Regions from separate parts of the Streptomyces sp. NPDC029292 genome, predicted to be linked through region 1. Evidence: riboswitches for the same ligand, from Rfam matches in the RefSeq annotation. Region 1 holds a riboswitch; the other holds the start of a gene.
The links. A riboswitch is a leader RNA that binds a small molecule or an ion and turns the genes downstream of it on or off. The one in region 1 is predicted to bind cobalamin.

Region 1 (3,477 bases):
CTAGTCTCCCTGGCCCACGGCACGAACGACGCGCAGAAGACGATGGGCATCATCACCCTGGCCCTGGTCACCGGCGGCGTCATCGCCCCGGACTCGAACCCCCCGATGTGGGTCATCGTGTCGGCCGGTACGGCCATCGCGCTCGGCACCTACCTGGGCGGCTGGCGCATCATCCGCACCATGGGCAAGGGTCTGACGGACCTCGCGCCGCAGCAGGGCTTCGCCGCCCAGACCAGCGCCGCGACGGCCATCCTGGCCTCCTCGCACATCGGCTTCTCCCTCTCCACCACCCAGGTCTGCTCCGGTGCCGTGATGGGCGCGGGCCTCGGCCGCAAGGGCGGTGTCGTCCGCTGGTCGACCGCGACCCGGATGTTCGTCGCGTGGGGCCTGACGCTGCCCGCCGCCGGTCTCGCCGGCGCGAGCGCCGAGTTCCTGACCAAGCAGGGCACGTGGGGCATCGTCCTCACGGGCGTGCTGCTGGTGGCCGGTGCCGGGGTCATCTGGACCCTGTCGCGCCGCGAGCCGGTCACCATCGACAACGTCAACGAGGTCGCCGCCGAGCCCGCGGGCGTCGTCACCACGGCGATCGCCGCGGTCACCCCGCCCCCGGCGGGCCCGATCTCCGACGACCTGAAGACCACCATCCCGTCCCCGGACGCGGAGCCCACCCGCCCGGCCACGGTGTAAGGAACGAACCGCATGAACATCGACTGGGCAGCCCTCGGCTCCGTCTTCGGAGTCAGCCTCGTGACCACCGTGGCCCTCGTCGGCCTCTTCACCCTCGGCATCGTCGGCCTCTCCAAGCGCGAGTCGGCGTCCGCCGGGGGTGGCTCCGCCGCCCTCGCCGTCACCGGCGCGTACGCCTGCTTCGCGGCGTGTGCGGCTGCGGTGGCGTACGGGATCTTCATCATCGTGGCCTGAGTCGTACGGCTGCGGGCCGCAGCTTCGTCGTCCGCCCTGTCGGGGCCGCCTTATGGGTGGTCCGGGCAGGGCGGACGCATGTTTGCCTCCGGGGGGACGGCGAACGAGGACGGGAGCCCCACGTCAGGGGGGTGCGGGCCCAGCAGCTCGCAGAGTTGGTCGGGCTTGCCGTCGATGAGGCGGTCCAGGTCGTAGTCGACGGTGCCCATCTCAGTCGCCCCGGACAGGAGATTGCCGACGAAGAACCAGGCGTCGACGTCCTGGGATTGTGATGCCCCGGCGCAAAATCCAGTGCGCCGCCCTCGCCGATCCCCGTTCGCGGTGCGATCTGCCGCGTCTTCCGCTCGCCCCATGGCACAACTTGGTGGATCGCAGGACATTGCAGGGCGTCACGCACCGCGACCGCAACGCTCTGACGGGTAATCACCTCATGCGGGTGAATGCGCGGCACGAGGGGCGCACAGCGGGCTGGTGTGCCCACGGGTGTGGGCCTCAGCACACTCTCCCCGCGCAGGTCAACAGCAAGTTGACGGGTGTTCTAACCCCGTGGTGGACTGCCGGAGCCAAGTACGGCGGCAAGAGAGGAAGCCGGTGCGAATCCGGCGCGGTCCCGCCACTGTCACCGGGGAATGAAGTCCTCGGGAGCCAGGAACTCTCACCGCCGGTCTCGTCGAACCAGGGCGTGGACACCCTGAGTGAGGACATATCGCCATGCGCGGCTGCCCAAGTGCTTTGCCCACGAAGCGAATGACGCGAACGACGGTTGTACCCGACCTGACGGTCGGCTGAACCGGTGCGTGCCGATCGCGTCTTCGCGTACGGCGCCGCCGCCGGCCTTCTCGGTGACCTGCTGCTCGGCGACCCGCGCCGGGGACATCCGGTCGCCGCGTTCGGGCGGGCAGCGGGAGCCGTGGAGCGGGTGTTGTGGCGGGACCACCGCGGGTGGGGCGCTCTGCACACCGCCGTGTGCGTGGGCGGTGCCGCCGGGCTCGCGGCGCTCGCGAGCCATTCCGTACGCGCCTCCCGTACCGCCTCCATCGCGCTGACCGCCGCCGCCACTTGGGCCGTCGTCGGGGGGACCTCCCTCGGGCGCGAGGCACGGGCGATCGGCGAGGCGCTCACGGTCGGCGATGTCGAGGTGGCCCGGGAGCGGCTGCCCCATCTGTGCGGGCGGGATCCCCAGTCGCTGGACTCCGACGGCATCGCGCGGGCCGTCGTCGAGTCCGTTGCCGAGAACACGTCCGACGCCGTGGTGGGCGCCCTCGTGTGGGGGGCGCTGGGCGGTGTGCCCGGTCTTGTCGGGTTCCGCGCGGTGAACACGCTCGACGCGATGGTCGGGCACAAGTCGCCCAAGTACCGGCGATACGGGTGGGCTTCCGCGCGGCTCGACGATGTCGCGGGGTGGCCGGGGGCCCGGCTGACCGCCGTGCTCGCCGCCGTCGCGGGCAGCGATCCGCGCGGGGCCGTGCGCGCCTGGCGCGCGGACGCCGGCCGGCATCCGAGTCCCAACGCCGGGCCCGTGGAGGCCTCGTTCGCGGGCGCGCTCGGCGTGCGGCTCGGCGGGACCCTCTCGTACGGGGGAAGGGTCGAGCACCGGCCCGTACTGAACGGGGAGGGCCGCGCCGTCGCGGTCCACGACATCGAGCGGGCCGTACGGCTGTCGCGGCGCGTGGGCTGGCTCGCGCTCGGCGTGAGTGCCGCCGGGCGGCTGCTTTCGAGGGGGGCCACATCATGAGCGGCGGGCTGCTGATCGCCGGTACCACCTCCGACGCGGGCAAGAGCGTCGTGACCGCCGGGATCTGCCGGTGGTTGGTGCGGCAGGGCGTCAAGGTCGCGCCGTTCAAGGCGCAGAACATGTCCCTGAACTCGTTCGTGACGCGCGAGGGCGCGGAGATCGGGCGTGCGCAGGCCATGCAGGCGCAGGCGGCTCGCGTGGAGCCCACCGCGCTGATGAATCCCGTGCTGCTGAAGCCGGGGAGCGACCGCAGCAGTCAGGTGGTGCTCATGGGCAAGCCGGTGGGCGAGCTCTCGGCGCGCGGGTATCACGGAGGACGGCAGGAGCAGCTCCTCGGGACCGTTTTGGACTGTCTGGCCGAGTTGCGGGGCACGTATGACGCGGTGATCTGTGAGGGGGCGGGCAGTCCCGCCGAGATCAACCTGCGCCGCACCGACATCGTGAACATGGGGATCGCCCGCAATGCCCGGCTTCCCGTGCTCGTCGTCGGTGACATCGATCGTGGCGGCGTCTTCGCCTCGTTCTTCGGGACCGTCGCGCTGCTGTCCCGCGAGGATCAGGCACTCGTCGCCGGGTTCCTGGTCAACAAGTTCCGCGGCGACGTCTCGCTGCTGGAGCCGGGCCTCGACATGCTCCGGGACCTCACCGGGCGTTCCTCGTACGGCGTCCTGCCCTTCCAGCACGGCCTGGGCATCGACGAGGAGGACGGGCTGCGGGTGTCGTTGCGCGGGACGGTCCGCGAGTCCGCGGTGAGTGCCCCCGTCGGCGAGGACGTGCTGCGCGTCGCCGTCTGCGCGATCCCGCTGATGTCCAACTTCACG
Region 2 (3,477 bases), on a different contig from region 1:
CGCGGACGCGGGCAAGATCCGCTGGATCCTGCAGAACTCCTACCCGCAGGTGAACGACCTCGCGGCGCTCGCCGAGAAGGCCGGCGCCGGCAGCCTCACCGAGCAGGACGCGGCGGCCGGCACGCAGGTGGCCATCTGGCGGTACTCGGACGGCGCCGACGTGGACGCGGTGGACCCGCAGGCGGAGAAGCTCGCGGACTATCTGCAAAAGAGTGCGCGGAACCTGGCGGAGCCCAAGGCCTCGCTGACCCTCGACCCGCCCGCGGTCTCCGGTCACGCCGGCGAGAAGCTCGGCCCGGTCACGGTGCACACCAACGCGGACAGCGTGACGGTGACGCCGCCCGCGGACGCCGCCGCCGGCGGAGTGAAGATCGTCGACAAGGACGGCAAGGCGATCACCTCCGCGGCCGACGGCAGCCGCATCTACTTCGACGTGCCGAAGGACAGCGCGAACGGGTCTGCCTCACTGACGGTGCAGGCGTCCACGACCGTGCCGGTCGGCCGCGCCTTCGCCTCGGAGACCCGCAGCCAGACACAGATCCTCGCGGGCTCCAGCGAGTCGACGGTTTCCGCGGCGGCGACCGCGAACTGGGCCAAGAAGGGCGCGATACCGGCCCTGTCGGCCGAGAAGAACTGCGCCAAGGGCGGCGTGGACATCACGGCGGCCAACGAAGGTGACGAGGCGTTCACCTTCGAGCTGATGGGGAGCGAGCACACCATCGCGGCGGGCAAGTCCCAGACGGTGACGATCCCGCTGCAGGAGGACCAGGCGTACGACTTCACCATCAAGGGTCCGAACGGCTTCGAGAAGCGGTTCACCGGCATGCTCGACTGCAAGACACAGGGCAGCGCCGGCGACGTCACGACCCAGACGGTCGGTGAGAGCCCGGCGTCGGTGGGCGGCACCTCCACCGGAGGCACCGACCTCGCCGAGACCGGCAGCTCCGGCGCGACCCCGATCATCGCGGGCATCGCCATCGCCCTCGTCGTGATCGGCGGCGCGGCGGTGTTCCTCGTCCGCAAGAAGAAGGCACCGGCGCAGGACTGAGCAACAACCGCACCTTGGCAACTCAACAGTGAGTGAGCGCACCACGGAAACTCCGTGAGCCCGCGGCCCCGGCCCGCCCCAGGCGTCCGGGGCCGCCGCCTTCCCGGCTCCCGCGCCCGGGGCGGCTCAGCCCCCGTCGGACACGCAGTGCTCGAGGAGTGCGGTGGTCGGCCCGTCGGTCACCCGGTAGCGCACGACCCGCCCGTCCTTGTCGCCCTCGACGACCCCGGCCGTACGGAGCAGACGCAGGGCCTGAGAGACGGCGGGGTCGTTCATGCCGGTGGCGATGGCGAGGTCGGAGACGGCAAGCGGGCCGGCCCGGTGCAGGGCCAGCAGAAGGGCGAGGCGACGCGGGTCGGCGAGGAGGGAGAAGCGGTCGGCCCAGGTGCGTACGTGCCCGGGCTCACCGATGGCTGCGACGGCGTCGCAGACGCGGTGGCCGTCGATGGTCCGGCGGTCGGCGCGCTCGGCGGGGACGAGGTGCATGAGCTCATCTTCGCAGGCGCCGTTATGTGATCTTCAATACCTGCGCAGGTATGCAGCTTTGCAGGGGAGCCCGGCCGCCTCTACGGTTGATGGGCCGTGGTGTTCGGGAAGACCGGTGACGGCCTCTTCATCCTCGAAGGGGCCCAGGCCGGAGCGGCCCTCGCCACTGTGATCGGGCCTCAGATCAGATACATGCGTGGTGAATTCACCTGCGCACGAAGTGACTTGAGGCGCCCCGTCCCACTTCGGCCACTGGTCGCCACACGGCGGCCGGGAAGGCGGGACGGTGCGGACCCCCGTCAGCCAGGAGACCGGCCACGGCATCTCACGAAGTGATCCACGAGGTGCTGGAGCGTGACCATATGACCCTGCCCACGCAGTCGTCCCCACCCGCCGCCGGATTCCGCTGGCGGCGCGAGGACACCGTCCGAACCGCCGTACTCCTGGCCGTGATAGCCGCGCTGCACGTCGTCGCGTTCGGCATCCTGTTCCTGCTCGTCGTCCCGGAGCACTACGAGGTCGGCTCCAAGGCGTTCGGCATCGGTCTCGGCGTCACCGCGTACACCCTGGGCATGCGGCATGCCTTCGATGCCGACCACATCGCCGCGATCGACAACACGACACGCAAGCTGATGGCCGACGGCAAGCGGCCGGTGTCGGTGGGCTTCTGGTTCGCCCTCGGGCACTCCAGTGTGGTGGTCGTCCTCGCCGCACTCATCGCCGGAGGCACCCAGCTGGCCGGGCGGATCATGAACGAGGGATCCAGTACGCACCAGGTGCTCGGAGTCATGGGCACCATGATCTCCGGGTCCTTCCTCTACCTGATCGCCGCCCTCAACCTCGTCGCGCTCTTCGGCATCCTGCGGGTCTTCCGGGCCATGCGGGCCGGTACGTACGACGAGGCCGAGCTCGAACAGCACCTGGATTCCCGGGGGTTCATGAACCGCATCCTGGGCCGGTTCACGAAGTCCATCACGCGGCCCGGGCAGATGTTCCCGCTGGGCTTCCTCTTCGGGCTCGGCTTCGACACCGCCACCGAGGTCACGCTGATGGTGATGGCGGGCAGCGGCGCCGCGGCCGGGCTGCCCTGGTACGCGATCCTGTGCCTGCCGTTGCTGTTCGCGGCGGGGATGAGCCTGTTCGACACGCTGGACGGCACCTTCATGAACTTCGCCTACCAGTGGGCCTTCTCCAACCCGGTGCGGAAGGTCTTCTACAACCTCACCATCACCGGCCTGTCCATCGCGGTGGCCTTCTTCATCGGCACGATCGAGCTGGTGGGCGTGCTGCACGACAAGTTCGACCTGCGCGACGCGGTGACCGGCTGGATCGCGGGGCTCGATCTGGACAAGGTCGGGTACATCATCGTCGGCCTGTTCGTGGTCGTCTGGGCGGCGGCGGTGGCGTACTGGCGGCTGGCCAAGGTCGAGCAGCGGTGGGCGGTCCGCCCCGCCGACGGAAGTTGAGACCGGCGGGGCGGCAGCCGCACGCAGGCTAGGAGCGGGCGCTCCGGGCGCGCGCGAGGGCGAATCCGGCCGCGATCAGGCCGAGGACGCCCACGACCAGGCCCGCGATGCCCAGGCCGCGAGCAGTCGAGTCACTGCTCTTACTGCTCGCTGCCGAGCTGTTCGCGGGCGAAGCCGAGGACGAGGCCGAACCGGAGCCCTCGGCACCGCCGGTCTCCCCCGCGGACTTGGCCGTGAGCGTGAGGACCGGCGCCGGGTTCTCCGGCTCCGCCCCGCCCTTCTGAGCCTCCTCGATCCAGCGGGCGACATTGCCGTCCGAGTAGGTCTGCAGCGTCTTGAAGCTCAGCTGGTCGACGTCGTCGGGCAGTTGGCCGAAGGCGACGTTGAAGTCCTGGAACTCGCCGTGGCGGATCCTGCCGCCGGTCCAGGTGATCTCGGAGACGGCGTCGGTGATCGTGCCGTCGTCCGTCTTGAGGG

Region 2: linked by a shared signal. The riboswitch ahead of nicT (Nickel transporter NicT) and the one ahead of ACZ4WS_RS28285 (cobalamin biosynthesis protein) in region 1 are both predicted to bind cobalamin.

The regions. Positions count from the first base shown of each region.
Region 1 covers NZ_JBVHXR010000014.1:84,363-87,839, forward strand. The annotation lists gene ACZ4WS_RS28270 (inorganic phosphate transporter) at 1-687, shown strand, start outside; gene ACZ4WS_RS28275 (hypothetical protein) at 700-921, shown strand; gene ACZ4WS_RS28280 (hypothetical protein) at 972-1,130, opposite strand; cobalamin riboswitch at 1,455-1,595, shown strand; gene ACZ4WS_RS28285 (cobalamin biosynthesis protein) at 1,715-2,656, shown strand; gene ACZ4WS_RS28290 (cobyric acid synthase) at 2,653-3,477, shown strand, end outside.
Region 2 covers NZ_JBVHXR010000004.1:6,370-9,846, reverse strand. The annotation lists gene ACZ4WS_RS11195 (Cys-Gln thioester bond-forming surface protein) at 1-1,048, shown strand, start outside; gene ACZ4WS_RS11190 (helix-turn-helix domain-containing protein) at 1,175-1,534, opposite strand; cobalamin riboswitch at 1,615-1,868, shown strand; gene nicT (Nickel transporter NicT) at 1,897-3,000, shown strand; gene ACZ4WS_RS11180 (YcnI family copper-binding membrane protein) at 3,029-3,477, opposite strand, start outside.